Regions from separate parts of the Exiguobacterium sp. s142 genome, predicted to be linked through region 3. Evidence: predicted binding sites of a transcription regulator. Region 3 holds the regulator's gene; each other region holds the start of a gene.
What was found. The regulator Rex, encoded in region 3, represses fermentation and respiration genes when NADH is low (regulators of the CRP and FNR family bind a similar motif). The targets are predictions, from matches to a motif close to TTGTGAAATATTTCACAA.
Positions count from the first base shown of each region.

Region 1 (7,934 bases), on a different contig from region 3:
AAATCTCAAGCGGCGTTTCGTACGGGAAGTATTGTCCACGGCCCATTCGTTCAGCGATTCGTTTCATGATTTCCCAATCTGGGAGCGACTCTCCGAGCGGCTCACGGACTTTTCGAATCCGAATCACTCGTCCTTCTAAATTCGTTGTCGTCCCTTCATCTTCCGCCCAAGAACAAGCAGGCAACACGACGTCCGCGAACTCACAAGATTCAGACATGAAGAAGTCACTGACGACGAAGAAGTCAAGCTTGTTGAAACTGTCCCAGACGTATGGAAGGTTCGGTGCCGACACGGCCGGGTTCGAGCACATGAGATGCATCGCTCGGATCGTCCCAGCTTGAATTTCATCAAACATCTCGAACGCGGAAACGCCTGGTTTCGGCATTTCGGAAGGATCGATGCCCCAGACCCCGCTCACATATTCGACCGCTTTCGGGTCGGTGAGTTTGCGGTATCCTGGCAACAAGTCGGCTTTTTGTCCGTGCTCGCGCCCACCTTGTCCGTTGCCTTGTCCGGTCATCGTCGCAACGCCAGAGGCGAATTTCCCGATCATGCCACGCAGAAGTGCCATCGATGTGTAGAGCGATACGTTGTCGACCCCTTTTGACTGTTGCTCGACACCACGAGCGAACAACATGACTGATCGTGGGCTCTTCCCATAAATATGACCAGCTTTTTCAATTTTTTCGATCGCGACCCCAGTCACTTCGCTCGTTCGTTCGAGCGACCAGTCCCGGACCGACGCCTTCAACTCTTCGTAGTTATCGCAGCGTTCGTCTACGTAAGCTTGATCGACGTAGTCGTGTTCGACGAGGAAGTTGAGCAACCCCATCGCGAGCGCCGCATCCGTTCCCGGTTTCAAATCGAGGTGGACGTCGGCCACGCGTGCCATCGGAATCTCGCGTGGGTCGGCCACGATGATCTTGGCCCCTTTATCTTTTGCTTTCCAAATATGTTGCGTCGTCGTCGGATGACATTCGGCGATGTTCGAACCGGCGACGAAGAACGTGTCGACGTGCTCAAACTCGGTCCACGGCAGCGTCGCCCCGCGGTCGATCCCGAGCGTCTTCAAAAATCCGCCGGCAGCCGACGACATACAGAAACGTCCGTTATAGTCGATGAACCGTGTCCCGAGCGCTACGCGAGCATACTTCCCGACGAGGTAACACTTTTCGTTCGTCATCGAGACACCACCGAAGACGGAAACCGCATCTTTTCCATGCTCCCGTTGGATCCGTTTGAAGTTCTCTTCAATCACGTCGAGCGCTTCTTCCCATGTCGCTTGTTCGAACTTTCCGTTCCGTTTGATGAGCGGTGTCAAAATGCGGTCTGGGTGCTCGATCGTCTGATAGGCAGTGACCCCTTTCGGACAAAGCTTTCCTTTGTTGACCGGAAAATCATAGCGGGGTTCAACCCCTTTGACGGCCCCAGTCTTCTCATCGACGCGAATGTGCATGCCGCACTGCATCCCGCAGTAGCAACAATGGGTCGTAATCAATTTCTCGCCCGGTTTGATTAAATTTTGTACTTCTGGCGACGTTAAAAAGTCACTCATCGTCTTCCCCTCCATAGAACGTTTCCGCTCTTCGTTTTGAAAATCCACTGACGTGATAGCCGTTGATCGTTTGAAGCGGATAATGCATTCCGTCACTTCCAGACCGTCCTAACGCCGAATCGAGACGGGCCCGACGACGACAGGAATGACAGAGATCTTGGACCGTGTGTGCTTCGTCTACTTTCACGAGTTGGTCCGACCCTTCGAGCAATTGTTTCACTTGTTCGATCTCTTCATGCGTACCCATCGGTTCTCCGCATTTAACGCACAGGTGTCTCATCTTTCGTCTCCTTTGGGCGCCCGAATCCCGGCATCGACATGCCCGTGTTCGTATCGACCGGGTGTGTCGGCAACTGACCGTTCATTAAATTCAACTGCATCTTCACGCGCATCGAACGGCGACACGGTTGGCAATAGTCAGACAGCTGTGTCCCATCTTGCAAGCCGAGCTGGATCGTCTGCGCTTGTAGGATGGCCTGGACGTCCTCGACTTGATTGTCCGTCGCATAGCGTGTGCCACATCCGGCACAGACGCGTGTCTCGTCCGCTTCGACTTCCCGATAGTTCATCGGTACACTAGCAGCCATCGGGCGGACCGGTAAGTGAAACAGCTTGCCGAACGGGAAGTAACATAAAAAGATGATGACCGTCAATTGATGGAACAAGGCGAGCTCATGATGGATAAATCCACCGAAGAACACGTACGAAACAGTTAATAACAAACCCGATACAGTAACGATCAGCAACATGAGGAGCGGCAAGATATCAAACTCGAACCGCTGTGTCACTTTTACGTCTTGATCGTTGATGCGGCGATAAAGCGCCATGAGCACCCCGACTAAAAGCATGAGCGCGGTGATGTTCAAGCCGTTATAGACCATCTCGGCGAACAGCCCGTGAGCGGCCATCTTGATCGTCGGAATATTAAAGACGACGATTTGATACGTCTCGATGTCGATCAAATCAAAACGCATCCATTGGAACGTCAAACCGAACGTGATGGCGAACGATCCGAGGCATCCCCAAGCGATTAACATATGCTGGGTCCAGCGGTACCATCCACGCTCCCAAATAAATTTCTGCAAGACGATGTTGTTGACCGTCGTCGCGGCAATCGCTTTACTGGCACGCTTCTTTTCTGATTTCATCTGTTTGAGACTTCGCTTCAACACTTGCGAGGTGGCCGGCCGGGCAAAGAATAACGTCAACCGGACGACCATCCCGATCATACAGATGACGGCGGCAATGTAATAACCAAACAACGCCATATCCACATGCTCAAATCCTGCCGAGGCAACCCACGTCGAGAGCACCAAGACGGTAAATCCTACGAACGACCACTTCGCAGCGGTCGAATAAAAATGACGATCAGTCATATGTGTTCCCCCTTCTCTTTCCGAACGACTTCATAGTTTCATCATAAAGATGACATCTAGACTTAACTGTTACTTTTTTCACAGATAAGCGATTCGAGACGTGACAGAATAATGAACGAAGGAGGCGCACGCTATGAAATCTTCTATTAAAATATTTTTGTTTCTGACCATCACGGCCATGCTCGTCGTCTTTTCCATCGGTTTCGTCTTCGCCAACCGGGCGACGACCGAACCGGACGTCGAAGGCTATGTGATCGAAGTGAATGAATCTGACCGCACCGCCCTCATCATCAGCGGCATAAGTGCGGACGAGGCAAAACTAACCGCTGATGCGTTGTTCGCACGAGCCGAACCTGAAAACGTGAGCTGGTTCAAATTTCAAGTGAAGGCAACGTTCGAACAGATCGAGGTCGGCGACCACGTTCACATTTGGAAAAAGACCGGTCCGAGCATTCTCAACACTCCGAACCGATCTTATGTGAAAAAAGTCGACGTGCTCGACTAATATTGACGCTTTCCGTAACGTTCGCTCAGCCACAAGACTAAAAACGCCAGGCCGACCAACCATCCGCTCCAAATGAGCGCTTGGGTCATGTCCCCGTTTAACGTGGCCATATAAATCGCCGTGGCGAGCGTCATCGTCTCGCCCGGAATATTCCCAGCAATCATCATCGTGATACCAAATTCCCCGATCGAACGGGCAAATCCGAGGACGAATCCGCTCGTCAAAGCGGGTAAAAGAAGAGGAATCGTGACATACGTGAACAGTTGACGTTCCGTTCCACCGAGCACGCGACCGGCCTCGTACCATTCCGCATCCAACTGTTTTAACCCGAGCCTAATCGTCTGGTAGACGAGCGGGAAAGCCGCCAAGGCAGAGGCGATGATGTTCGCTTGTTTCGTGAACAAGATGGTAACCGGCAACAGTCCACCGATCCCGTTGTTGCCAAGAACGATCAACGCGTATAAACCAATCACGGTCGGCGGCAAGATGAGCGGCAATAAAAATAGCGTCTCGAGCAACCATTTCCCTTTAAACTGGCAATGATGCATGAGATAGGCGGCCCAGAACGCGAGGACGAAGGCAAGCATCGTCGCGATAAACCCGACTTCGAAAGTAAGTTGCAGTGGGGACTGCGTCATTTAGAAAACCCCTTTGCTAAAAAAATCGCTTGAATATCGTCATCGAATAAACGCTCATATACGTCACGCACATATGGACCATGCGTCAAACGGACAGCCGGATAGGAGATGATGCCGGTCGCTTCAAGCGAGACGGCTTGAATCGCTGCGACACCTTCCGTCAGCTCTGTTTTATACACGAATCCCCCATTCGCATCCCCTTGCTCGACGAGCGTAAGCACTTGTCTCACGTTTTGGGCAAAGATAATCCGAGATTTCACCTGTCCCCATACTTCCGCTTCATCCAACGCCGTTTTCGCATAACGGCCTGCCGGAACGTTCACCGGGTCTCCAATGACGATTCGGGCGCACAACTCCAATTCCTGCCACTCACTCGTGCAACTTTTTCCCTTTGGGGTCACAAACCACAACTCGTTTTTCAAGAACGCATCCCGGTCTAACACGGGCACCTGCAACTTGTCGACATCCTCCTCACTAGCGGCTAAAAAGATGTCAGCCGGAGACCCGTGATTGATTTGGGATCGTAAGGCGCCACTCCCGTTCGTGACGACGCGGATGTCGACGTCGCCGAGTTCGGCTTCAAGTTGTCGTTCCACATGCTCTAGGACTGGTCCTAAACTCGCCGCCGCTAAAATCGTCACGGTCTCGTCATGGGCGCCAGAAGGACTTGACCAGATTTGACTCAATAACAGGACGACCGCTACCCCGACGATGACTCCACTCACCCGCTTCATGATTGATCACTCCTTTGCTTCTCCTTTATCGTAGCGATTGACTCGCGTTCCTTCTGTATCAAATGTCACAAAAATACACCTCCACGTGATGGAGGTGTAAATTGTATCTGTCAGACAAGCGTACGTGCACGCGGGAACAAAACATTGTTCTCAAGGTGAATGTGTTCGAACGTATCTGATTCTAGTGCCTCTAGACGTTGGTAGACGAGTCGATACGTCCCACACGCACCTTCAGGCGGCGTATAGTCGTTCGTAATGTGACGAAGTTCTTTCAAAATGTCACCGGCCGCTGCATGTTCCGACTCGAGCGCTTCTAAAATGGTCATAATCTCACGTTCCGTCTCAGCCGTCGGTGCCGACTCATGTCGAAGCAACATCGGGAAGTCTTCCATCTCTTCTTTGACGATATGCTGTTCAAGCTCCACTTTCAATTGATTGAACAACTGATGGATGCGTCCAAGGTGTGGATGGTTTTGTCCATGCACGCGGAATACTTTCGTCACATATGGTGTGAGCTGTGGCAATTCATCCGTCAAAAATTGGTGATGCTTATAAATAATATGCTCAATCAATTCCGAAGACGAAGCTGCATCCCAATCGATGCTCGTTTCGTTCATCTCCTGTTTGCGTCGATAGAGCGCGTTGACTTCTTCTAAAATATCTTCCGTCGATCGTTTCGACTTGTCTGTCGCTTCAGCGAGCGGTCGATTGCCGCCGCAACAAAAATCGATTCGATTCCGTTTAAAAATGTCTGCTGCTTGCGGGCATTGCTTGACGATTTCAGATACGTGCGTGTCGCTCGTGAATGTTTGTGTCATCTGTCATAACCTCCATGTTCGTTTTGACATGTTCAGCGTAGCAAGCGTTCAACTTTAAAAATGTGAAATACGTCACATTTAAGCAACTAAAATCGCCTCGTTCCATATTTAGACACACAAAAAAAGCCCCTTTTTCAAGGGGCGTTCGTCAATGTGATGGCGTTTCAAACTGTTCCGCCTCGGTCGATCCAGCGAGCGCGGTCGTCGACGACTGTCCGCTCGAGATGACGAGTGAGACTTCATCGAAGTAGCCGGTGCCGACTTCACGCTGATGGCGCGTCGCCGTGTAGCCGTGTTGTTCGGCCGCAAATTCGGCTTGTTGTAACTCAGAATATGCTGCCATCCCACGATCTTTATAGCCGCGGGCGAGCTCGAACATGCCGAAGTTGAGCGAATGGAACCCGGCGAGTGTGACGAATTGGAACTTGTAGCCCATCGCCCCAATCTCTTGTTGGAACGTCGCGATCTCGTCGTCAGACAGCTTCTTCTTCCAGTTGAACGAAGGCGAACAGTTGTAGGCGAGCATTTTTCCAGGATACTTCGCATGGATTGCGTCCGCGAACTGGCGTGCTTCTTGCAAGTCCGGTTCCGACGTCTCGCACCAGACGAGATCGGCGTAAGGTGCATAGGCGAGACCGCGGGCGATCGCCTGCTCGATGCCGGCCTCGGTCCGATAGAAGCCTTCCGGCGTCCGGTCGCCGACGATGAACGGATGGTCAATCGGGTCGATGTCACTTGTGATCAAGTTGGCCGCATGCGCGTCCGTCCGGGCGACGATGATCGTCGATACGCCCATGACGTCTGCTGCTAGGCGCGCCGCGATCAAGTTTTTCACAGCCGTTTGCGTCGGGAGCAATACTTTACCGCCGAGGTGACCACACTTTTTCTCCGAAGACAGCTGGTCTTCTAAGTGGACACCGGCCGCACCAGACTCGATCATCGCTTTCGTCAGCTCGAAGACGTTGAGCACACCGCCGAACCCAGCTTCCATATCGGCGACGATCGGCGCGAACCAGTGCGTATCCCCTTTCCCTTCCGCCGTTTGAATCTGATCGGCCCGTTGCAGCGCCTGATTGATTCGCTTGACGACGCTCGGTACCGAGTTGGCCGGGTACAGGCTTTGGTCCGGATACATATGCCCTGATAAGTTCGCATCAGCAGCGACTTGCCAGCCGCTTAAGTAGATGGCCTCAAGCCCCGCCTTCACTTGTTGGATCGCCTGATTTCCGGTGAGCGCCCCGAGCGCGTGGACGTAATCCCGTTTGTGGAGCAGGTCCCACAGACGTTCCGACCCTTTCGTCGCGAGCGTATGTTCGATCAAGACCGATCCACGAAGCTTCATGACGTCGTCGACTCCGTACGGACGCTCGACCCCGTCAAACCGTTCCGACTGAAAAACCTTCTCGAGTTGCATGCGTTGTTCATTCATTGTTATTCCTCCTGTATTATATTAGTGTTGTTTTAATTCAATTGTTATATAACAGGTGTTGCAAACTTAATCCAAGTAGGCGCAGCATTCGAGTGCCGACTTGAACGTCGAATGTTCCATCCCACAACTGCGGCAGACGTTTTCCTCGTCCCGCTCTTCTGGTTTGCGGAATACGACGACTTCCTCGACCGGTTCTTTCATGATTTGGAGCGAACCGTCCGTCCGATCGAGCACGAGGCGCATCAAGTCGTTGCCATACACGAATGCGGTATTGGCGAGCGTCGCTGTCGACTCTCCAGAGACGATGCGGCGGACGACCCAACGTTCGATTAACTGTTCGCTTTCGATTTTTTTCGTTGTCATGATGATGCTCCTCCTTTTAAGTTCAATTCAAGTGTCGACTGTGTCAAAAATTGACGGCGGCGGCGATGCAAGATCGGTTCCGTGTACCCGCTTGGCGAATCCGTTCCTTGGAACACTAAGTCTTTTGCTGCTTGATACGCGATCGAGTCGGTCACGTCCGGCGTCATTGGCCGGTAGTTCGGGTCGGCCGCGTTCTGCTTGTCGACGACTTCAGCCATCCGGTACATCGTCGCTTCGACTTGCTCACGCGTACAGACACCATGATAGAGCCAGTTGGCCACGTGTTGGCTCGAGATGCGGAGCGTCGCCCGGTCCTCCATCAACCCGATATGGTGGATGTCCGGCACTTTCGAGCAGCCGACACCTTGCTCGACCCAGCGGACGACATAACCGAGCAGCCCTTGCAGGTTGTTCTCGAGTTCCTCCCTCACTTCATCGTCTGTATAGACGCGTGTCGTGAGCGGAATCTCGAGCAGGCGTTTCCGTTCGCTGTCGATATCGAACGGCCGTTGCACC
Region 1 covers NZ_JACSMB010000012.1:24,344-32,277, reverse strand. Annotated here, with positions in the region: gene KNP77_RS11155 (molybdopterin oxidoreductase family protein) at 1-1,555, opposite strand, end outside; gene KNP77_RS11150 (hypothetical protein) at 1,548-1,802, opposite strand; gene KNP77_RS11145 (MFS transporter) at 1,816-2,931, opposite strand; gene KNP77_RS11140 (DUF3221 domain-containing protein) at 3,065-3,436, shown strand; gene modB (molybdate ABC transporter permease subunit) at 3,433-4,074, opposite strand; gene modA (molybdate ABC transporter substrate-binding protein) at 4,071-4,808, opposite strand; gene ric (iron-sulfur cluster repair di-iron protein) at 4,919-5,626, opposite strand; gene aceA (isocitrate lyase) at 5,775-7,055, opposite strand; gene KNP77_RS11115 (hypothetical protein) at 7,122-7,418, opposite strand; gene KNP77_RS11110 (malate synthase G) at 7,415-7,934, opposite strand, start outside.
Region 1: ric (iron-sulfur cluster repair di-iron protein) is a predicted target of Rex. The motif match lies at 5,687-5,704, and genes of this name have one in related genera.

Region 2 (7,934 bases), on a different contig from region 3:
TCGCGTTTGTTGTTGGAACAAGTTTTCTCTTGTTCCTGATCCCGATTCGCGAAACCGCCATTCATCTACTTGTAACGGATGCATCCATGGCCGACTCCGTTCGGACTTATATTACGACGCGACTTTACGCCGCTCCATTCGCGCTTGGTACGTACGTACTACTCGGCTGGCTGATTGGGCATGGGAGCGTGCGCACCGCCTTAGTCATCCAAGTCGGTGGCAACCTGATGAACATCATCTTAGACGTTTGGTTTATCCACGTGTTTTACGATCCGGTTGCCGGGATTGCTTTTGCGACGAGTTTGTCAGAAGTGATGACGTTTGGATTGGGTTGGCTGTTCGTACAAAGCCGTATCACGTTTTCCGCACAGATAAGCCGCGATTTGATGAACACGGGCGCTTATATTACTTATTTGACCGTCAACCGTGACTTGTTCATCCGTACCGTCTTCTTACTTCTCATGACGGGCTCGTTCACTGCACTTGGAGCCAAACAAGGCGTCGAGGCATTGAGTGTGAATGCCATCTTGTTTCAATTGCAGTATGTGATCGCTTATTGGTTCAGCGGCATCGGTCAAGCTTCCACCGTATTGATTGGGCGCGCAATCGGGCAAAAATCGAATGAAACCTATCGACTCACGGTTCAGATCGGCTCTCGGTTTATTTTGTGGTCAACGGTTATTATCACCGTACTACTGTCAGTGGCACAGGATGGAATCATTCACCTCTTCACGGAAGATATAGCGCTCCGCTCGACGATTGAGACGTATTATATGTGGATTATTTTGTATCCGTTCATCGGTGGTTTGGCCATGTTGTATGAAGGTGTCTTTGCCGGCATCGGAGACGCTCGGCCCGTCCGTAACTCACTCATCTATGCGTTTATCGTGTTTACGATTGTGGCCTTCTTGCTCGTCCCCTCCATCGGGAATCATGGGGTTTGGTTAGCTTTTCTTTGCTTCAGTCTCACACGGTCGCTCTCGTTGGCGATGAATGAACGCAGGAGACGAAATTGTCTGTTTTCGCCATCTCACCTTTCATAAAAATGGTATAGTGAAAAGATATTACAAAGTCGAAAGATAGAAATACGAAAACCCAAAGACGGTTGGTGCAATCTATGAATAATGTTTACAATCCGAATCAACAAATAAAGAAAAAGCGCTACCTGTGCGCTTTCCTCCTCCTCGCCTTGCTCAATACAGTACAACATGCATACGACATTGGTTTTGACGCATCCTCTCCGTACCGACTCGTCGGCGGTCTAGTTTTATATGCAATCTTGCTTTATTTTGGGCTGAGAAATAGAACGTGGGCTGAGATCGCGATCAAGTTTGTCGTCTGGTTCAACGTCACCGCTTTATCCGTCATCCTCCTGTTCATGGGACTTTCCTTAATTGCATGACAAAAGGCGACCACTCGTTGGAGTGATCGCCTTTTTTTGATTATACGCCTTCGTACGCCGCGTACATGATTTCTTTCAATTCTTCGACGAGCGGCATTTTCGGGTTCGCCGTCGTACATTGGTCTTCGAACGCGTCGACCGCCATTTTGTCGATTTTCGCATCGAGGTCCGCTTTCTTGATGCCTTGTGCTTTGAACGAGAGTTTGATGTTCAAGCGCTGTCCGAGCTCGATGATCGCTTGGACGAGTGACTCGACACCTTCTTCAGTCGTCTTCGCCGGGAGTCCGAGGAAGCGTGCGATTTCAGCGTAGCGCTCGTCAGCGATGAATGACTCATATTTCGGGAACGCCGCGAGTTTCGATGGGCGTGTCGCGTTGTAACGGATGACGTGCGGCATGAGGATCGCGTTCGTCCGACCGTGCGGCACGTGGAACTCGCCACCGATTTTGTGCGCGATCGAGTGGTTGATCCCGAGGAACGCGTTCGCGAATGCCATACCGGCCATCGTTGAGGCGTTGTGCACTTTTTGACGAGCTTCAGCGTCGCTTCCGTTTTCGTAAGCTTTCGGGAGGTAGTCGAAGATCATCTTCATCGAACGGAGGGCAAGTCCGTCTGTATAGTCGTTCGCCATGACCGATACGTACGCTTCGATTGCGTGTGTCAAGACGTCCATTCCTGTGTCAGCCGTGATTGAAGCCGGTACCGTCATAACGAACTCAGGGTCGATGATGGCGACGTCTGGTGTGATCGCGTAGTCGGCGATCGGGTATTTGACGTTCCGTTTTTTATCAGTGATGACCGTGAACGGTGTCACTTCTGAACCTGTACCTGACGTCGTCGGGATCGCGACGAACATCGACTTGTTGCCGAGCGTCGGGAACTTGTACGTCCGTTTGCGGATATCCATGAACTTCTGGCGAAGGTTTGAGAACTTCTCTTCTGGACGTTCGTAGAAGAGCCACATCCCTTTCGCGGCATCCATCGGTGATCCACCACCGAGCGCGATGATCATGTCCGGTTGGAATTGGCGCATCGCCTCAGCTCCGGCCATGACCGTCTCGACTGATGGGTCTGGCTCGACTTGGTCAAAGATGCGGTAGTCAACACCAGCCGGCAAGTTTTTGATGACTTTGTCAGCAAATCCGAGTTTGACCATCATTTCGTCTGTGACGATCATTGCCCGTTTTTTCGACGTGAGCGACTGCAAGTATTGAACCGAGTTTTTCTCGAAGTAAATTTTTTCAGGGACTTTAAACCATTGCATATTCACGCGACGTCTCGCCACCTTTTTCACGTTGAGTAGATGTTTCGCCGTCACGTTCTCAGAGACGGAGTTTTTACCGTACGACCCACAACCGAGTGTGAGTGATGGTGTCAGTTCGTTGTAAAGGTCACCGATACCGCCGTGTGCCGTTGGCGAGTTGACGATGATACGGCAAGCTTTCATGCGAAGTCCGAACGCGAGGATCGCGTCGTCGTCTGTCGAGTGGATTGCGGCCGTATGGCCGAGACCACCGATTTCAAGCATTTTCTCAGCGATCGCGAAGCCTTCTTCTCGTGATTGAACTTTATAAGCGCCGAGCACCGGGCTGAGCTTCTCGTGTGAGAGCAGTTCTGTCGCGCCGACCGTCTCGAGTTCAGCGATCAAGATTTTCGTGTCGGCCGGGACGCTGAGTCCAGCTTTCTCGGCGATCCATGCTGCCGGTTTCCCGACGATCTCAGGGTTGACCGCACATGTGTCTGTCTTGATGACGAGTGTTTCGAGTTTGGCCTTTTCTTCTGGTGAGCAGAAGTAGCAGCCGAGCGCTGTCATTTCACGTTTCACGTCTTCATATACTTCTTGGTCGACGATGATCGCTTGTTCTGACGCACAAATCATGCCGTTATCGAACGTTTTCGATAAGATGACGTCCGAGATGGCGCGTTTCACTTTCGCTGTCTTGTCGATATAAGCCGGGACGTTACCAGGTCCGACGCCGAGCGCTGGTTTACCTGTCGAGTAAGCCGACTTCACCATTGCCGCGCCGCCTGTTGCGAGTACCATGGCCACGCCTGGGTGGTTCATGAGTGCTTTCGTCGCGTCGAGTGACGGTTTTTCGACCCATTGGATCAAATGTTCCGGCGCACCTGCTGCGATTGCTGCGTCACGAAGGACGCGGGCCGCTGCACTTGAACATTGTTGTGCTGACGGGTGGAAGCCGAAAATGATCGGGTTACGTGTTTTGATAGCGATGATCGCTTTGAACATCGTCGTTGATGTCGGGTTCGTGACCGGTGTGACCCCGGCGACGACACCGACCGGCTCGGCGATGTACGTGATGCCGTTTTGCTCATCGTCTTCGATGACGCCGACTGTTTTCTCACCGCGAAGTGAGTTGAAAATATATTCTGTCGCAAAGATATTTTTGATCATCTTGTCTTCAAACACACCGCGACCTGTTTCTTCATATGCATGTTTAGCGAGTACGACGTGTTGCTCGAGTCCGGCTAACGCCATCGCTTGGACGATCGTGTCGATTTTCTCTTGGTCAAACGTCATCACCGTGTCGAGTGCCGTGTGCGCTTGCTTGACGAGCGTGTCGACCATCTGTTCTGCTGATGTTTCCACTACTGCTTTCTCTTTAACTGCCATGTTGGTTTCCTCCTCATGAATGAGAGCTGATCTTCTGACTTGATGGAGAGCACGGGATAATCGGTTTGCCTGATAAGAGTTTGTGCTTTCCTTCACATTCATAGAATACACCGTTTCATTCAATTTGTGCGTGACAACAATGTGAACTCTTTCACAATATTTTTTTGCTGTTTGAGGATAGGTCTTGATTTTTACAGATCAGCTCAGTAAAATCGTATGCGTTTTCATGAAAACAAGGACAAACCCATATGTAAACGCTTACATTGTTTGTGTCGTTAGTTTGGCGGAATCGGTGTGTAAATGCTCACAGTCCGATGATTGCTCGTCCACCCCGCCTGTGGTCGTGTATAATGAAGAAAGAACCTGACTAGGAAGTGACTATGACTATGCCAAGACAAGATGCAGCCGATCAGTTTGTGAAACTGATCCCGTTAATCAGAAGAAAACTGCTCCGCCGCTCCGACCTCCCGCAAATTCCGAACTTAAACTTCTCTCACTTTCATCTACTGATGTTGATCGAGGATGAAGGCGCGGTCACGAACGGACAAATTAGTGAGACGTTATCGATTGCCCCGCCGAACGTGACGCCGCTCATCACGAAGCTCGTCGACGAAGGATATATTACACGTGTCCCTGACGAGCGCGACCGCCGTGTCATCTGGAACCAATTGACCGACCAAGGAGAGCGCGTTCTCCTCGAGCGGCGCGACTCGTTTCGGCGCCTGTTCGAGGATCGGTTAGCGTTCCTCGATGAGGATGAGACCGACCGCTTGATCGACAGTTTAAAGACGCTGACCGAGATCGTTGAGAAGATGGACAAGAGCGAGGGATGATTTTCTCTCGTCAACGCTCGCTTCTTCTTATATAATCGACAGTGAATCTATCGAACAATGGAAAGTGAGATGACACGTAATGGGTCGTAAATGGAACAACATTAAAGAGAAAAAGGCGTCTAAAGACGCCAATACGAGTCGTATCTACGCGAAGTTCGGCCGCGAGATCTACATCGTCGCCCGCCAAGGTGAACCTGATCCGGAATTGAACCAATCGCTCAAGTTCGTCGTCGAGCGCGCGAAGACGTATAACGTCCCGAAAGCGATCATCGACCGGGCCATCGACAAAGCGAAAGGCGGCGACGAAGAGAACTTCGACGAACTCCGCTATGAGGGCTTTGGGCCGAGCGGGTCGATGCTCATCGTCGACACGCTCACGAACAACGTCAACCGGACCGCCTCTGAAGTTCGGGCCGCGTTCGGCAAGAACGGTGGTAACATGGGCGTCAGCGGGTCGGTCGCGTATATGTTCGATGCGACGGCCGTCATCGGTGTCGGCGGGATGACAGCAGACGACGTGCTCGAACTCATGATGGAGCACGACCTCGATGTCCGTGACGTCATCGAAGAAGACGAGACGGTCATCGTCTATGCCGAGCCGGAAGAATTCCATGCCGTCCAGACCGCGTTCAAAGCGGCGGGTGTGGAGACGTTCGAAGTCGCCGAGCTGACGATGCTACCGCAAAACGAAGTCGAACTCGACGAAGCGTCGAAAGAGCAATTCGAGAAACTACTCGACGTACTCGAAGACTTAGAAGACGTTCGTCAGGTGTACCATAACGTCGAACTATGATGAAGAAGCGATAACTTTTCGAAGTTGTCGCTTTTTTTGTTTTCATGATTTGACAAGTCATAAAACGTATGTTAAATTTCAAAAGTCTTTATCGTATTAAAGTGATAACAAGAGAAAGAACTTATGATTCGAAAGGTGTTGGAACTCATGAATGCTGTATTATTAGCTGTCATTGTCTTATTTGCTCTCGCGATCAGTCGTGTCCATATCGTCTTATCGCTCATCCTCGCCGCCATCGTCGGTGGACTTGTCGGAGGACTCGGTTTCAACGACACGTTGACCGCTTTCAGCGACGGGCTTGGTGGCGGTGCCACGATCGCCCTCAGCTACGCCCTGCTCGGTGCGTTCGCTGTCGGCTTGTCAAAGACCGGCCTGCCTGATGTCCTGGCTGAACGGTTGATCAGCATGTCTGGCCGTGATGTGACCGGCAAGAGTGTCGGTCGCGTCAAAGCGTTACTGCTGTCGCTGCTGCTCTTACTCGCTATCAGCTCACAGAACGTCTTACCGATCCACATCGCCTTCATCCCGATCGTCGTACCGCCGTTACTCGTCTTGTTCAATGAGTTGAAACTCGATCGCCGGCTCGTCGCGACGATCCTCACGTTCGGGCTTGTCACACCGTACATGTTGCTACCGGTCGGCTTCGGCGGCATCTACTTGAACGAGATTTTGCTCCCGAACGTCGAGACGAACGGGATGGCCGTCGGTGACGTCAATATCGTCAGCATCATGGCCATCCCGGCACTCGGGATGCTCGTTGGACTCATCACCGCTTTCTTCCACTACCGGAAACCGCGGTCGTATGAAACGATCCAACTCGGTCCGAGCGACTATGAGGTCCGCACGTTGAGCAACATGAAGATTTGGTTGACGGCGATCGTCGTCTTGGTCGTCTTGGTCGTTCAATTGCAGACCGAATCGATGATCGCTTCGGCCGTGACCGGTTTGATCCTGTTGACGCTCTTCCGTCTCATCCCTTGGTCAGAAGCGGACGATATCTTTACGAGCGGCATGCGCATGATGGCCTTCATCGGTTTCGTCATGATCGCTGCGAGCGGATTCGCCGCCGTCATCCGTGAAACAGGTGCGATTGAACCGCTCGTGAGCGGAGCAAGCAATTTGATGGGTGACTCGCAGTTCCTCGCCGCCCTCGTCATGCTCCTCGTCGGTCTCGTCATCACACTCGGTATCGGCTCGAGCTTTTCGACCATACCGATCATCGCCGCCATCTTCGTGCCGTTATGTATCCAGTACGGTTTCTCGGTCGAGGCGACGATCGCCATCATCGGAACGGCCGGAGCACTCGGTGACGCCGGTAGCCCGGCGAGTGATTCGACGCTCGGACCGACGAGCGGTTTGAACGCGGACGGGCAACACGACCACTTGCGCGAGACGGTCTGGCCGACGTTCCTCCACTACAACATCCCGCTCATCGTCTTCGGCTTGATCGCCGCGATGGTGCTGTAATCACTTCCGGTTACGCCGCGCGTAAATCGTGCCGAGCAAGACGAGCACGAGTAAAAACCAAAACCCGGTATACATGAGGACTTCTGTTAGCATCTCTGACTCCTCCTATTGATCAATCTAAAAAGGAGCGACATCGCGTCGCTCCTTTTTATGATGAAGTTTTTAGACGAGATTGACAAGCCTCCAAGTAAGCGTCGACCGTTTCGGCGACTTCTCGCCCTTCGCGGATCGCCCAGACGATCAAGCTTTGTCCGCGTCTCGCGTCCCCGGCGACGAAGACGCCGTCCACGTTCGAAACGTAGTCTTGCTTCGCTTCGACGCCAAGTTTGCGTAATTCGGATTCAGGACGTTCAAAACCGATGGCGACGAGGACGAGGTCGGCCGGATACGTCTTAACTGAATCTTCGACGACGAAGAACGTCGCCTGACCGTCCGGCTTGACGATCTTTTCCATCCGTTCCGTCTCGATGCCGGCGACGCGACCGTCTTGGCTAATAACTCGGTTTGAGCGGATCAAATACGTTCTCGGGTCATGCTCATAACGTTCGATCGCCTCGGCGTAAGCATAATCGACCGAAAGCGTGTCTGGTTGAAGTGGCCACGGACGTTCTGGCGCCCGGAACATGCCTTTTTCCGGGTGTTTGCCGAACTGTGTGATCGATTTCGCACCTTGGCGGATCGCTGTGGCGACACAATCGGCCCCGGTGTCACCGCCACCGATGACGATGACGTCTTTCCCGGCCGCGTCATACTGTGCGTCGATCATTTTTCCGCCGAGCACCCGTGTCGACTCGGTCAAATAGTCCA
Region 2 covers NZ_JACSMB010000001.1:161,371-169,304, forward strand. Annotated here, with positions in the region: gene KNP77_RS00830 (MATE family efflux transporter) at 1-1,043, shown strand, start outside; gene KNP77_RS00835 (hypothetical protein) at 1,118-1,402, shown strand; gene adhE (bifunctional acetaldehyde-CoA/alcohol dehydrogenase) at 1,443-4,034, opposite strand; gene KNP77_RS00845 (MarR family winged helix-turn-helix transcriptional regulator) at 4,421-4,867, shown strand; gene KNP77_RS00850 (YebC/PmpR family DNA-binding transcriptional regulator) at 4,947-5,660, shown strand; gene KNP77_RS00855 (Na+/H+ antiporter family protein) at 5,808-7,127, shown strand; gene KNP77_RS00860 (glutamate synthase subunit beta) at 7,276-7,934, opposite strand, start outside.
Region 2: adhE (bifunctional acetaldehyde-CoA/alcohol dehydrogenase) is a predicted target of Rex. The motif match lies at 4,174-4,191, and genes of this name have one in related genera.

Region 3 (7,934 bases):
CTCCGCGACCGGAACGGTTTTGATCATGAATTGGACGTGCGTCTCGCTTTCACCCAGTGATAGATGACGACACCGATATAGGTGACGAGCCCGATCACGTACAAACTGAAACCGATCAAACTCCAGCCCATCCCGTCCCAGCCCCGGACGAAGACGAGCCCGACCATGAACAGGACATAGCCCATCACCACGAGCGTCAACGGAAAGACGAGTCTCCGCCTGTATAGTAACTTCAAAAAAGATAGCACGACGAGTAAGAGCACCGTCGTCAACATCCCTGTGACGATGAGCGCGTCCCCGTAATATTCCCAAGCCATCGCTTCTCCCCCTGACTTGTGTTTGATTGGTTTCATCGTATCACTTTCTTGTCACATTCCCCATCTCAGAAAAAAGCCATCCGCTTCAGCGAATGGCTCCTCTATTACCGTACATAAATTGTTTTCGTCACACTCCGACCTTGCGGCGTCACGAGACGGAGCGTCAATTTCGTCCCTTTCTTTTGTGAGGCGAAACTGAGCGTCGTCGACGTAGCCGTCACCGTCTTCTTGGTGAGGACGGTCGAGCCACGTGTGAGCGTCAACGTGCCGTATGCGACGTTCGAAGTCGCCTTGAGTGTCTTCGACGCACTCGACGGAATCGTTGTCATGAGTGTAGGCGTCGGACCAACAGTCACTTTCGACGTCTGCACATGGCGGAACAGTCCTCCTTGACTCGTCAAGGACAGCGTCCCGTTAATCGGCTGACGGGTGAAGCGGAGCGTCACTCGCCCGGTACTGCTTGCCTTCGCCGTAGCAAGTACTTTCGAACCGTTCTTCAACGTGACGGTACTGTTCGGAATCACGTATCCGACCCAAAGCGACTTCTCATCGTTGATTGAGAGCGTCGACAGCGATGTCTTCGGCAAATTGACCGAGACGTCACGCGACTTCGATCCGACCGCCGCTCGGACACGAATCACATCTCCCGGTTTGGCCGGGACCGTGTATCGCGTCGTCGACAGACGTTTCGCCGTGACGAGCTTATCATTCACGTAAAATCGAACAGTCGCCGTACTCGTCTTCTTGATCGTGAGCGTCGCCTCTGTCTTCGTCATCAGCGTGTCCGTCACACTGAGCGTCGGTGTGAACGCTTGGACCTTTTTCGTTAGTTGGTACGTCGCATCGCCGCTCGAGCGTGTGACGAGAATGACCTCCCCTTCTTTCAGTGGGGTGTCGAACGTGTACGGCATCGCGCGTGTTGTCGCCACATGCGTACCATTTCGATAAATGCGATAGGCCTGATCGGTACTCGATGTGACATTGATGGATTTGTCATACATCAACGGTGTCCGAGTCCACGAAAACACAGGCGGTTCCACTCTTGTCTCAACGGTTGTGAGCCGGAACGCTGAAGCGGGTGCCTCTTTTAATTTGTAGTAGACTTTTGTTCCGATGTCTACAGGCATCGTATTGAACTCTTTAATCGAAACGAGCCCGTCCTCATCTGCCTGCTCATTCAAAACTTCGTAGTATTTCCCACTGCGAATCAACACATCCACCGAGGCGTTCGGCGTCGTTTTCAACGTGACACCTGAAGTGACCGTTTTCGTCAGAACCGAGATGCCGTTCGGTGACGTGTCCTCACTCTCCTTGACCGTCTGAAGTTCGATTGGTTCGGCGTACACGCCCGACTTACTACCGATTTTCACAGTCACGCGAGATCCCGGTGTGAACCAACGCGCAGGTTGCCACGTATAGCGCCCTGATTCATCCGATTGGACCGTCGTCGATTGATAGTTCAACAATGAATCCGATGAATTCGATTGATACAAGTTTTTCGTCACGCTGACAAACACCGGCGTGTTCGGTGCCGTCTTCCCACTGATCGGACCTAATACGCCCGACGGTGGATCGAGTGTGAGGGGTACGTAATTCGACGCCCATAAATCTAAGCGTCGGTCCAAATCATTCCACTCGAAAATCATGTCATAAGAACCATTCGTCTGCAGCGTCAGTTTGTCTTGCTCCCAGACGAATGGATCGTCTTGGTAGGCTAAACGGGCCTTCAACTCGGTACCCGAGACAGGTAAAACCGTCCCATCAACAAGTGTCACGGTTCCGTTCACTTCATAGGGACGACCTACTTCATAACGTGCCGTCGTTTTCGGCACGTTGACAAGCAGTTTCCATGGTGCTTTCCATAACGACTCCGGCGTATAACCTACCGTGCGGTTTTCAGAAAAGACATACCACGGTCCGTGCTGTCGGACGTCCGCGTCATCGATCGGCGCTTCTCGCCATTCATTCGTCGCCACGTTATAACTGACATAAAACGTCGTGTACATCTTTCGAATCGTGAAGTAGTAGACGCCGTCTTTCCAACTTAGATTCCTTACGTCTGGCGCATCTTTCTCAATCCATCGTTTCGTCGCTATATCGAATATATTGAGATGTTCCCAGTCACCGGATTTTGTGACGACCCACTGGTTCGCTCCCTTGATCAACGACGCTCCCCTCACCTGGCCCGTATATGAACCAAGCGTCTCGAGCACTTCACCCGTCACTGTCCGTTTCGTGATTTGGCCATCCACGAATGCGAGGACATTTCCGTCGTCGAGCAGTCCGTATGCTTCATACATACTCTCTTTAGTGATCGACCCGAGGATGTCCCCTGCCATCGACGTGGTGACATATTTTTTGTCGTCGGTCCATAAAACTGTTTCCGCCGACTGATTGATCGCAACGACTGCATCCAGACCGCTTCCCGGCTCAATCGGAAAGCTTGAACCTGAATCGGTATGGATATCCCATACCATCCATTGTTGCCACCCTTCCAAAATAAATCGACCGTCCCCGACTGCGTGAATGTTGTGCAAGACGGACACTCGAATCGGTAATGTATAGACTTCACCGGTCTTCACATGGACGAGCGTCTCAGGATCTCCTGAGCGCCACACATATTCACTATTTCCTACCACTTCTCCTGCCGGAATGACTTCAGGCTTGGCATAACCCTCTGCCCGAACGTCTAATCCGGGCGCTGCCACCATGACGAGCACAACGAGTATGCTCCATAACCATTTGTTCATCGTTCTCCTCATTTCTGTTTATGAATACATAACTTTCAAAAATAATCCATTTTTAATTCAACCTTCCTAATTTTAAGTTGTTTTTTCAAAATTTAATAGCCCTAAAATTAAAAAAAACACCACGTCTCATGACGTAGTGTTCACTTCTCATTCATTTGCTTCATCAAATCCATCTGTTCTTTCACCATCGCCTCTTTCTCACGTCGGAGCACACCGCGGTACGTCACGCGCGAGATCGATAAGCTGATCTCATATAGGAAGAAGAGCGGCAGCGACACCATGAGGTGCGACGTCAAATCCGGCGGCGTGATGAATGCCGCGATGACGAACAAGGCGAAGTAGGCGTACTTCCGAATTTTTGAGAGGAAGTACGGCGTCACGACACCGATGCGCGTCAAGAACATCGTCACGACCGGCAGTTGGAACAACAGTCCAAACGGGATCGTCAGCTGCAACAGGAACGTGAAATAGTTCGTCGCCCCGATGATCTGTGTCAGACCGAGGTCTTGCCCGAGGTCCGTCGAGATATCGAGGACGAGCGGGAACAACCAATAGTAGGCGAATGCGAGACCGATGAGGAACAAGATAAAGATGACCGGGATATAGGCGAGCGTCCATTTTCGTTCATTCGGATGCAGACCAGGTGCGACGAACGCCCACAGTTGATACAGTAGAAATGGACCCGATGCGACGAGCCCGATGACGAGCGCCAAGTTCAAGTAAATCATGAGCGGGTCCGCGACCCCAAAGGCGTTCAGCTCGAGCCCTCGTTCGACGAGGTCCGCCTGCAGATAGGCGAGCACGTATTTGACACTCGGCAAAGCGATCAGAAAGAAGGCAAAGACGACAAATGCCGACAGCATCAGTCGTCTCCGCAGCTCTGTCAAGTGATCGGACAGTGCCCGTTCTTGATCAGGTTGATGGCTCATGGCTTACTGCTCTTTCTTCTCAATTTCTTTCTTGTCGGTCTCATCGTGCTCTTTCATCATACCGTTCGTGGCATTTTTGAACTCACGGAGCGTCTGCCCCGCTGCCCGGCCGAACTCTGGCAATTTCTTCGGCCCGAAGAGGATGAGCGCGATGATGGCGATGACGAAAATACTGACGCCACCTGGGATACCGACGACGAGTGATGATTGTAGAAATTCCATTATTGATGGACCCCCTCAGCGGATGGATAGTGTTGCATAAAGTAAATGAGCGACTGGAGTTCGATCGACAAGTCGATATGATGGACGCGGACCGTGTCCGGTACAGTCAATCGCGCCGGCGTGAAGTTCAAGATCCCTCGAACGCCATAGCGGACCAAATCATCGGCGACCGGTTGCGCGTAGGCAGACGGGACCGTGAGGATGGCGACATCGATCTTGTTTTGCTTCATAATCTGTTCCATCTCATCGACGTGATGAATCGGGACACCTGACATCGTCGTGCCGACTTTTGTCTCGTCTGCGTCGAACCCGACGACGATATGTGTGTTATTGTTTTTAAGGAAGTTATAGTTGACGAACGCTGTCCCGAGATGACCGACCCCGACCAAGGCGACGTTCGTGATCTCGTCTTGATTCAGCGTCTTACGGAAAAATTCTAACAGATACTGTACGTTATAGCCATATCCCTTTTTACCGAGCGCACCGAAGTATGAGAAGTCACGGCGAATCGTTGCCGAATCGACCTTGACTGCCTCGCTCAGTTCAGCAGAAGAGACACGCTGTTTCCCTGACGAATGTAGGCTTTGGATAAACCGATAGTATAGTGGCAACCGTTTGGCTGTCGCTTGCGGAATCTTTGGTTCGTTTTGACTCAACGGAAAGAGCCTCCTTTTTACGACGCGTTTCAAACGAATCTGATTTCATACACCTTGATTGTAAACGAATTCACATAAGCACTCAATGAATATACCTGAAAAGGGGAAGAAATAAAGTATACTAAACAGAGAGAAAGGGGTTTTTTCACTTGATCCTACTGCAAGTCAACAACTTATCCAAATCGTTCGGCGTCGAGCCGATTTTAGAGAATGTCAAACTAGAAATCCAAGAAGGCGAACGCGTCGCCCTCGTCGGCCGCAACGGCGCCGGCAAGTCGACGCTGTTAAAAGTCATCGCCGGCGAGTACAACTATGACTCGGGCGACATCATGAAGCCAAAAGACGTGACGATCGGCTATCTCGCCCAAGACTCAGGATTAGAATCGAACGAGACGATGTGGAACGAGATGCTCACCGTCTTCACCGACTTGATCGAACAAGAGAAGACGCTCCGCCAGATGGAGCAAGACATGGGCTCGGAGCGGATCTTGAACGACCCGGCCGCCTACGAGCGTCTGCTTGCGGCGTATGACGAGGAGCAACACACGTTCAAAGACCGCGGCGGCTATCAGTATGAAGCGACGATCCGCTCGATCTTGCACGGGATGCGGTTTTATCCGGACGACTTCGAACGTCGGATCGATACGCTCTCAGGCGGACAGCGGACACGTCTTGCCTTAGCGAAGATGCTCCTGCAAAGCCCGGACCTGCTCATCTTGGATGAGCCGACGAACCATTTGGACATCGAGACGCTCAGCTGGCTCGAGAAATATTTGAGCGGCTATAAAGGTGCCGTCCTCATCGTCTCCCACGACCGTTACTTCCTCGACCGCGTCGTCTCGGTCGTCTACGAGCTGTCACGCAACCGCAGCCGCCGCTTCGTCGGGAACTATACGAAATTCCTCGAGCAGAAGGCCGCGCTTTACGAACAAGAGAAGAAGCAGTTCGAGTCGCAACAAGAAGAAATCGCCAAGATGCAAGACTTCATCCAACGGAACATCGCCCGGGCGACGACGACGAAACGCGCCCAAAGCGTCCGCAAGCGGCTCGAGAAGATCGACCGCATGGACGTGCCTGACGGTGACGAACGAAGCGCGGTGTTGTCGTTCTCGATCAAACGTCAAAGCGGGAACGATGTGTTGAGCGGCAGCGACCTCGCCATCGGCTACGAAGAACCGATCGCACAGAACTTGCGTTTCCAACTGCAACGCGGCGAGTCGGTCGCCCTCGTCGGCCCGAACGGGGTCGGCAAATCGACGCTCCTCAAAGTGTTGACGAAACAACAACCGGCACTGACCGGTGACATCCGCTACGGTACCGGCGTCGAGATCGGCTACTACGACCAGGAACAACAGAACTTGTCGGACGCGAACCGCGTCATCGATGAGATTTGGAACGACTGGCCGCTCATGCGCGAGCAAGAAGTCCGCAGTCTGCTCGGCCAGTTCTTGTTCAGCGGGGACGACGTTATGAAACGCGTCCAAGAACTATCCGGCGGCGAACGAGCCCGGCTGACGCTCGCCAAGCTCAAGCTCGAGCAACCGAACTTGCTCGTCTTGGATGAGCCGACGAACCACTTGGACCTCGACTCGAAGATGATCCTCGAGAACGCGCTCGTCGACTACCCCGGGACGATCCTGTTCGTCTCCCACGACCGTTACTTCATCGACCGGCTCGCCACGCGTGTCTTAGAGATCACGCCGAACGGCATCGATGAGTACCTCGGCGACTACTCGTATTACGTCGAGAAGAAAGAAGAACTCGAGGACCTTGCCCGGCTCGCCCGCGAGGAGACGAAACAAGTCGTCGTCAAGAAGCAGCGCGCCGACAAGGAACAGCAGCGCGAAGAACGCCGGTTGAAACAGCGGGTCGAAGAGATCGAGCTGACAATCGAGCGCCACGAAGCTCGGCTTGAAGAAATAGAGCAGCTGTTATGCGAACCGGACGTGTTCAACGACTTCGCCCGCGCCCAAGAGCTGTCGACCGAGTCCGACGCGACGAAAGAGTCGATCACGGAACTGTTCACAGAATGGGAGGAACTCCATTCATGATGCGTTCCCGTGCCATGCGGATCGATTGGATGCATGCGTTCCTGACCGGGTTCGTCTACATCGTGCCGAGTGGGACCGAGTATATCTCGGAACTCATCCGCGGCGAGGCGACGAACGTCCCGATCATTTTATTTTACTTCCTGCCGATTGTCGTCGGGTTTATCATCCAAACATGGTCCGGTATCATCATCAGCCTGCTCAGCGGTCTCCTCATGAGCACCCTCTTCATCCGGCTCGTCATTTGGCCAGTTGATGTCACGGTGCATAGCTTTTATGCGCCCGGCTCGGTCTGGGGCCACTTTTATCAAGAGACGCTGTTTATGTGGGTGCTCGCCTTCTTCGTCTATGTAGTCAGCCGGATCAACACGTGGCATCGCGAGACGCATCGTATCCCTAACCGTTAACATCACCTAATTCATTAGGTGATGTTTTTTGCTATAAATTTATTTATCGATCGCTCATTTTTTATTAATTTGTTTTTCGTTCTGATGCACGTTATTCTAATCACGTGCAAAACAACAAGTTGATTTTAAAGGAGGAACTCTCAATGAGTAAACACGTATTAATGGTCGTAACGAACGCGAATGAAATGAAGGAAGGTCATGCGACCGGTCTTTGGTTATCTGAATTCGGGGAAGCGTATGTCGAATTTAAAGAAGCTGGGTATACAGTCACAGTCGCGAGCCCGAACGGTGGCGAAGCACCAATTGATGCCCGTAGCTTAGAAGGCGAGGTACCGGAAGCAATCCAAGCGACGGCACCGCTTCTCAAAGACACGATCGACTTGAAAACAATCACAGACCTCAGCTCGTTCGATGCCATCTTCTTGCCAGGTGGACATGGGACGATGTTCGATCTTCCACATAGCGATGCTTTGAACCATGCGCTCCGCACGTTGTTTGAAGCGAACAAAACGGTCGCAGCGGTTTGCCACGGTCCAGCCGGTCTCGTCAGCGCGACATTGTCAGACGGTACACCGCTCGTCAACGGGAAAACGATCGCGACGTTC
Region 3 covers NZ_JACSMB010000027.1:2,471-10,404, forward strand. Annotated here, with positions in the region: gene KNP77_RS15085 (YesK family protein) at 24-317, opposite strand; gene KNP77_RS15090 (hypothetical protein) at 422-3,067, opposite strand; gene tatC (twin-arginine translocase subunit TatC) at 3,208-3,996, opposite strand; gene KNP77_RS15100 (twin-arginine translocase TatA/TatE family subunit) at 4,000-4,218, opposite strand; gene KNP77_RS15105 (redox-sensing transcriptional repressor Rex) at 4,218-4,874, opposite strand; gene KNP77_RS15110 (ABC-F family ATP-binding cassette domain-containing protein) at 5,024-6,925, shown strand; gene KNP77_RS15115 (hypothetical protein) at 6,922-7,329, shown strand; gene KNP77_RS15120 (type 1 glutamine amidotransferase domain-containing protein) at 7,473-7,934, shown strand, end outside.

Region 4 (7,934 bases), on a different contig from region 3:
TCAGCAAAATCAAACGGCAATACGGGGAGGGGAATCTCGATGATCGAGGTACTGGGAGTTAAGAAGCGTTACCGCAAAAAACAAGTCATCGAAGATGTGTCGTTCACGGCCAACAAAGGCGAGATCACATGCCTCATCGGTCTGAACGGGACCGGCAAGTCGACGATTTTAAAAGGCATCATGGGGCTGACCCCGTTCGATCAAGGCAACGTTTTGATTGACGGCAAGCCGATCGATTTGAACAACGTCGCGTTCGTACCGGACCATTCGACGTTTCCGATCCACTTTTCGATCGAGCAGTGCGAAGCGTTCATGCGCGATTTTTATCCGAAGTTCGACACGAAGTTGTTCGCTAGACTCGTCGACGAGTTCAAACTGTTTCCAGAAGACAAGTTGAGTGAACTGTCGAAAGGGACGCTCGCCAAGGTCAATTTGGCGCTCGGCATCGCCCAAGACCCGGACTACTTGCTGCTCGACGAACCGTTCTCAGGTATCGATGTGTTTTCAAAAGAGCAAATCGTCGAGCTGTTTTCGAGTGACATCATGGAAGACCGCGGTGTCTTGATCACGACGCACGAGATTGACGACATCGAGTATTTGGTCGACAAGGCCGTCATGTTGAACCGGGGACGGATCGTCCGTGAATTCGACGTCGAGGACGTCCGCTTCATCCACGGGAAATCGATCGTCGATGTCATGAGAGAGGAGTACGGGGCATGAATCTATTGAAATTGATTGGCTGGGAACTCGATCGCGTCAAAAAGATGTACGGGTTGTTGCTAGGGGTATTGATGACGATTCAATTCGGTTGGTTGGCCGTGTTTATATGGCGGAATACAGTACTGAATGAAGAATACAGACGTGAAGGTCAAAGCTTGTTGGTAGTGTTTCATTCCTATCTCATGAGCACTCCTTACATTTTATCGATTGGGATTGGACTCATCGTGATGCTCGTCTTCAGTGGCTGGATTTGGTATCGAGAATTTTGGGGCCGTGGCACGTTCATGATGCGCTTACTGACGTTACCCACGAAACGGATTCAACTGTTCATCTCGAAATTCATCACGGTCATGATGATGATTTTAGGGCTGATTGCCGTGCAATGGTTCGCGCTCGTTATCGAATATCAGATTTTCACGACATGGTTGGACGGACAGGGGATACGACAACAAGATACGTTCGCAGACATTCGACAATTAGATGTGTTCTCCCTTTTATATCCGACATCATTCGTCAATTTTATCATCCATGTGATGCTTATCGCTTTCGTCGTCTTAACAGTCTTCACGTTCGTATTGGTGGAACGGAGCTTATGGCAACGAACAATCTTTTCTCCGCTCGTGTCCATCGCGCTCATCGGAGGCGTCCTCGCGATTCCGTCAACCATCTTTTATGTCATTGAACAATATTTGTTTATGGATGAGCTCGCACTCATCCTCGTTATAGGGTTTCTCTTCAGCGTTGCGACATTGACGATAATTGCGCGACAGTACTTACAAAAAAAAATAAGTGTGTGAGGTGAAGTGATATGAGACGTATGCTGAATATCGCAGCTTTAGGCGCAATCATCGTAGCGGGAATCGGTACATATGCCGTCAGTGGGGAACAAAACCAGGACGACTGGATGTTACACGTCGATTCGAACGAGGCCGTATGGAAAAATCGCGCGGTACGCCTCTCGGCTACTGATATGGATCGATCTGGTCAAGATGTAGAGGTGTCTATTGATGGGAGTCGATTTGTCAATGGAAGTTATATTGACGAAGTCATGCAATATCGAAGCGATATCGGGGGACAAGACCGCTCGTTCGCTCGTGCTTTAAAGCAACTTAATTATGCGCAACAAATTAAAACGGAAGACGGCTATGTGGCTATCGGACAAAAAGGCCAAGACACGCTCGTATTATTGCAATCGAAAGACGGGAATATGGTCGAACGGACAGAGTTTCCTAACGTACAGTCGATTGTCGACAGTGGATGGGGCGGAATGTTTGTTTATGACGGTACTGTTCATATCGTGTATAACGAAAACTATGAACTGACGAATCAGCATGTAGCGGTGCTCGACGTAGCGACAACAACGATTGACACGAAAAAAATCGCACGTGATGGTGTGCTCATTGAATACGTGATGGGTGAAACGTGGGGATTCGCGTTAGGTGATGGTCAGCGAACGACAATCGGGAAAGACAATCGCTACATCCCGATTCAAGCGACACGCTTAGAGACGGTCGAGGCAGAAGATGGTGAAGCGTATTCAGAACATATGTCTTTATCTGGCTTATACGTCTACGACGTCGAAGAAAATCGGGTCGTTTCATTAGATGTTGAGCAAGAAGCGATTGCAACTAGCGTATTCGGGGATACGTATCAGGCCCTTCTCGCCGATGGGACGGAGACGAGTATCGACTTAAAAACGTTAACCGAAACGTCACGGACAATCATTCAAGGCGAAGTCGGGACAGCAAGTTATTACGATGGATTGCTTTACCATGTGAGTCCGACAAAAGACGGGGCAGAAGTCGATGTCTATGACGAAGCCGACCTCGTCTCAGAGGCGACCGTGACAGGGAAAGAGGTCAATCCCGACTCATTCCAATATTATGTCTATTAAAAAAGAGGCAGCGCGAGAGCTGCCTCTTTTTTACTTGGAAGGTTTTGGAATGATGACCCCTTCTTCTAAATCGAGCAACATATCGATCAGTTCCGCGCAAAACTCAGGGAATTGATCGAGGAACGCACCTGGACCGACTTCATCCGTGAAGTCGATGTACAGATCCGCTACGTTGCCAGCCATCTTCGCTGGAAGTGCGAGGAAGGCCGACCCGAAGCGCCAGCTGCCACGGATGTCGAGCAGCTTGCCGAGCATGACGTCGCCTGGTTCGCGTACTTCCGGTAGCATTACCTTGTACGTCTCTTTCGTCTCCCAATCACGTAAGCCGTCTTCGGTCACTTCAAACACAGAGCACCGGGGGACGGCGAGACCGCGCAAGGCATGATAGAGAGCAGGTGACATGTCAGCTTTATGGTCCGCCAAATAGCGGCCGTGCGGTGTCATCCCGTCCTCATCCGTCTCAAAGAAGACGGCCCAATCGATGAACAAATCGCGGAACAGTTCGGCGTCTTTCAAGTGCCACGTGCCTTCCGAAGCGATCTCTTGGATATAGTTCGTCCACTGCGTGCTGCGTGCGAGTGCCGCTTGCTCGTATAACTTTTTCAGTTCGGCCAGCAATTCGGACTCTTCGACGAGCAAAGGGAAGGGAATTACTTTCCGGTCTTTTTTCATCGCCGTGGTCCTCGCTTGTCTGCAGGACGTTTGACGACCGGCGGTTTGTCTTCGATCCGTTTCTCGATGACTTCGCCACGGTAAATCTCAAGCTCTTTCAATTCGACACCGAGCTGGCGGGCGAACGATTTCAAGTGCGTCAAATCTTCCGGTGTCACGATCGAGAGGACCGTCCCGGCCGCGCTACCGCGAGCGGTCCGTCCTGAGCGGTGGATGAAGTCATCGGTCGATTCAGGTAAATCGAAATGGACGACGTGCGTCACTTCATCGATGTCGAGTCCGCGCGCTGCGAGACCCGTCGTGATGAGGAGCGGATATTCGCCTTTACGGAATTCGCGGAGCGTCTCGACGCGGGCACGTTTCCCTTTCAAGCTATCGAGCATACGGTAGTTCACTTTCATCTTATCGAGCTCACCTTTGAGCGGCGGTAAGAACGAGCGGTTGTTGATGAAGGCGAGCACTTTGACACCGTCGACGTGTGATAGGCGACGAAGCAATTCTGGCTTATAGCGACGTGTCGTCAACATATAGCCGTACGTCACTTGAGCACTGACAGTCCGTTCGACCTTCACGTGAACCGGTTCTTTCAAGAACGGGGCAGCCCAGGCTTGGAGCGTATCCGTCAACGTCGCCGAAACGAGTGAGATTTGATGCTCGTGCGCCGTATGGTTGATGATGCGCTCAGCCGCTTCCGTCAATCCGCTGTCGATGATTTGATCGGCTTCATCGAGCACGATCGTATGCGTCTCATGAAGCTTTAACTTTTTCTTCTCGATCAATTCAACGAGACGTCCTGGTGTCCCGACGATCAAATGCGGTTTTTTCTTCAAGCGATCGATTTGGCGCTTCAGTTCGACGCCGCCGATGAACGAGGCAATCCGGACGTCACCTTTTTCGGTGAAACGTTGCGCCACCGTTTGGATCTGCATGACGAGTTCGCGCGTCGGTGCGACGATGACGACTTGGATCCGGTCGTTCGAGGCATCGATTTTTTCAATAGCGGGTAAAAGATACGCGAGTGTCTTACCTGTCCCTGTTGGTGCTTCGATTGTGACGTCTTTTCCTTCTAAAAGGGGCGGGAACGCTTCCGCTTGGACCGGCATCGGTTCGTTAAAGCCAAGGCGTTCCCAGGCTTCGTTAATGAATGGTTTTGTAAAGTTCATATCAGTTCTCCTTATCGTTGGGCAAAAACAAAGGAAGCATAAGCGCTCCCTGGTTCAAATATAGCGAACATGTTCAGTGTCTTGGTCAATCGATGAACGGAGCGTCTGTGTGTACACTTGCCCGTCCTCGACGAGTTTGATGTGCACGTCGATGTGCTCAGGTGAGGCTTCGACACCTTCGACTGTGAAGCCTTGATACACGCGGTATTCCAATTCCTTAAGCAATTTTGCATAGGCGTTTAGTTCTGGATACGTCGTCGCGACGTCGATTGGGCGCGACACGAGTGCGACCATTAAATGGTCACGGAAATCGATGAAATCCTCATTCTCGATATCGTCATCAAAGCGAATCCAAAAGCCTTTTTCTTCAAATTCTGTGATAAATCCGTCGCGCTTGTCTCCAGCCTCTTCGACTTTAAGGGAGATGCGGTCACCGGCTTTTAAGTTATGCTCGGCTGTTAATGGTTCATACGTCATGGGAAGAACCCCTTCCTCTTCTACAATGTTCTGCTTCCATTGTGCTCGATATAAGGCAAAAATTCAAGTTCTATCCCGAACCTGTGAGTTAAGTCACTACAAAAACTGTATGATTTTTCACAACTACTTAAAGATAATACAGAATTCACAAGAACGTGAACGGATAGGGATTCGTCTGTTTCTATGTAAGTTGAAAAACTACTATAACAGATAAAATAGCGCTTACAAAAACGGCGTAACACCAATGTTCATGAGATTGTTACAACTTTCACAAGAATGTAAAACATATTGTTCACGTTTTCACGTACACTCATATTATAAGGAATCAGGCAGTTATCTCAACTATGAGGAGTGACCATAATGGCAACTGAAATTAAATCAGCCTGGTCAGGATTTGTTCCTGGACAGTGGACGAACGAAGTGAATGTCGGTGAATTTATCCGCTTGAACCGCCACGAGTATACAGGGGATGACCGTTTCTTAGTCGGACCGACAGAGGCGACGAATCGTCTTTGGGGACAAGTGATGGAATTGACGAAAGAAGAACGGGAACGCGGGGGCGTTTGGGATGTCGATCAAAACACGCCGTCGACAATCATCTCACACGGACCTGGGTACTTAAATAAAGACCTTGAAAAAGTCGTCGGTGTCCAAACGGACGAACCGTTCAAACGCTCGATTCATCCGAACGGCGGCATTCGCATGGTCGACGCCGCGCTCGAGTCATACGGCTTCGAACCAAATCCTGAAATCACAAAAATCTATTCAGACATTCGTAAAACACACAACCAAGGTGTTTTCGATGCCTACACACCAGAGATGCGGGCGGCACGTAAGTCAGGGATCATCACAGGTCTCCCAGACGCATACGGACGTGGCCGGATCATCGGTGACTACCGTCGCGTTGCCTTGTACGGTTTAGATTTCTTGATTGCCGAGCGTAAAAAAGATTTGGCAAACAATGGCGGTTTCCTCTCGGAAGCAGACATTCGGACGCGGGAAGAGATGTCTGAACAGCTTCGTGCCCTTCAAGAATTGAAACAACTCGGCGCTGCTTACGGATTCGACCTCGGTCGTCCGGCTGAAACGACGCAAGAAGCCTATCAATGGGTATATCTCGCTTACCTTGCAGCTGTCAAAGAACAAAACGGTGCGGCGATGTCTCTCGGACGCGTATCGACATTCCTTGACGTGTACGCTGAGCGTGACATGGCGGCGGGCCGTTTGACAGAGTCAGACGTCCAAGAAATCGTCGATCACTTCATCATGAAACTCCGCATCGTCAAATTCTTGCGGACGCCTGACTATAACGAATTGTTCTCTGGAGATCCAACGTGGGTCACGGAATCAATCGGTGGGATGAGTGAGGATGGCCGTTCGAACGTCACGAAGAGCTCGTTCCGTTTCCTTCACTCGCTCACAAACCTCGGCCCGGCACCAGAACCGAACTTGACGGTGCTTTGGTCGACGAAATTACCGGAAGGATTCAAACAATATTGCGCGAAGATGTCAATTGAGACGTCGGCGATCCAATACGAGAACGACGACCTCATGCTTCCAGAGTTTGGTGACGATTACGGCATCGCCTGCTGTGTGTCACCGATGAAGATCGGCAAACAGATGCAGTTCTTCGGTGCCCGTGCCAATATGGCGAAAGCACTCCTCTACAGCATGAACGGTGGACGCGATGAGAAGAGCGGCGAACAAATCGCTCCGGCTTGGGACATGAACACAGAAGACGTCCTCACGTACGACAAAGTGTACGCTGACTTCGACCGGACGCTCGACTGGCTCGCAGAGCTTTACGTCAACACACTCAACGTCATTCACTTCATGCATGATAAATATGCGTACGAGCGGATTGAAATGGCGCTCCACGACCCTGAAATCTTACGGACGATGGCTTGTGGTATCGCTGGCCTTTCGGTGACGGCGGACAGCTTGTCAGCAATCAAATATGCGACGGTCAAACCGGTCCGGAATGAATTCGGCATCGCTGTCGACTTTGAAACAGAAGGCGACTTCCCGAAATTCGGAAACAACGATGACCGTGTCGACGCGATTGCTGTCGAACTCGTAGAATCGTTCATGGAAAAAGTCCGGAAACACAAAACGTATCGCGACGCGCTTCATACGCAATCGGTCTTGACGATCACGTCGAACGTCGTCTACGGCAAGAAAACAGGTAATACACCGGACGGCCGTCGTGCTGGTGAGCCGTTCGCACCGGGTGCGAACCCGATGCACGGCCGCGATACGAAAGGAGCGGCAGCGTCGCTCTCGTCAGTCGCTAAACTTCCGTTCGAACACGCGCAAGACGGTATCTCATACACGTTCTCGATCGTACCGAAAGCACTCGGTAAAGAAGACGTCGCACGTGAACTTAACTTGGCGGCACTTCTTGACGGCTATATGGGTGGCGAGCACAAAGGTCACCACTTGAACGTCAACGTCTTCAACCGTGAGACGTTGCTCGACGCCATGGAACATCCAGAAGAGTATCCGCAGCTCACGATCCGCGTATCAGGTTACGCCGTCAACTTCATCAAGTTGACACGCGAGCAACAGATCGACGTCATCAACCGGACGTTCCACGGTTCATTGTAAGTAAAGGCTTGGCGGCCTTCGCTTGAAGGCCGCTCATTCGTTAGGAGGTCATCTCGATGACAATGGGATATGTACACTCGGTCGAATCGTTTGGAACCGTTGACGGCCCGGGAATTCGTTTTATCGTCTTTTTGCAAGGTTGTGCGCTTCGCTGCTTGTATTGCCACAACGCTGATACGTGGGATTTTAAAAAGAATAACCATCGTTCGGCCGAGGACGTCATTCAAGAAGCGCTCAGCTATCGTCCGTTCATGGAAGCATCAAAAGGCGGCATCACAATTTCAGGGGGCGATCCGCTCGCGCAACCAGAGTTTTTAGAAGCGCTGTTGCGTGAAGCGAAAAAACACGGGCTCCACACGACGCTCGATACGTCGGGTGCACTCCGTCCCCCTAACCTTGAC
Region 4 covers NZ_JACSMB010000004.1:75,559-83,492, reverse strand. Annotated here, with positions in the region: gene KNP77_RS05460 (GntR family transcriptional regulator) at 1-62, shown strand, start outside; gene KNP77_RS05455 (ATP-binding cassette domain-containing protein) at 40-720, shown strand; gene KNP77_RS05450 (hypothetical protein) at 717-1,517, shown strand; gene KNP77_RS05445 (hypothetical protein) at 1,529-2,614, shown strand; gene KNP77_RS05440 (hypothetical protein) at 2,645-3,286, opposite strand; gene KNP77_RS05435 (DEAD/DEAH box helicase) at 3,283-4,449, opposite strand; gene KNP77_RS05430 (hypothetical protein) at 4,504-4,926, opposite strand; gene pflB (formate C-acetyltransferase) at 5,287-7,533, shown strand; gene pflA (pyruvate formate-lyase-activating protein) at 7,590-7,934, shown strand, end outside.
Region 4: pflB (formate C-acetyltransferase) is a predicted target of Rex. The motif match lies at 5,183-5,200, and genes of this name have one in related genera.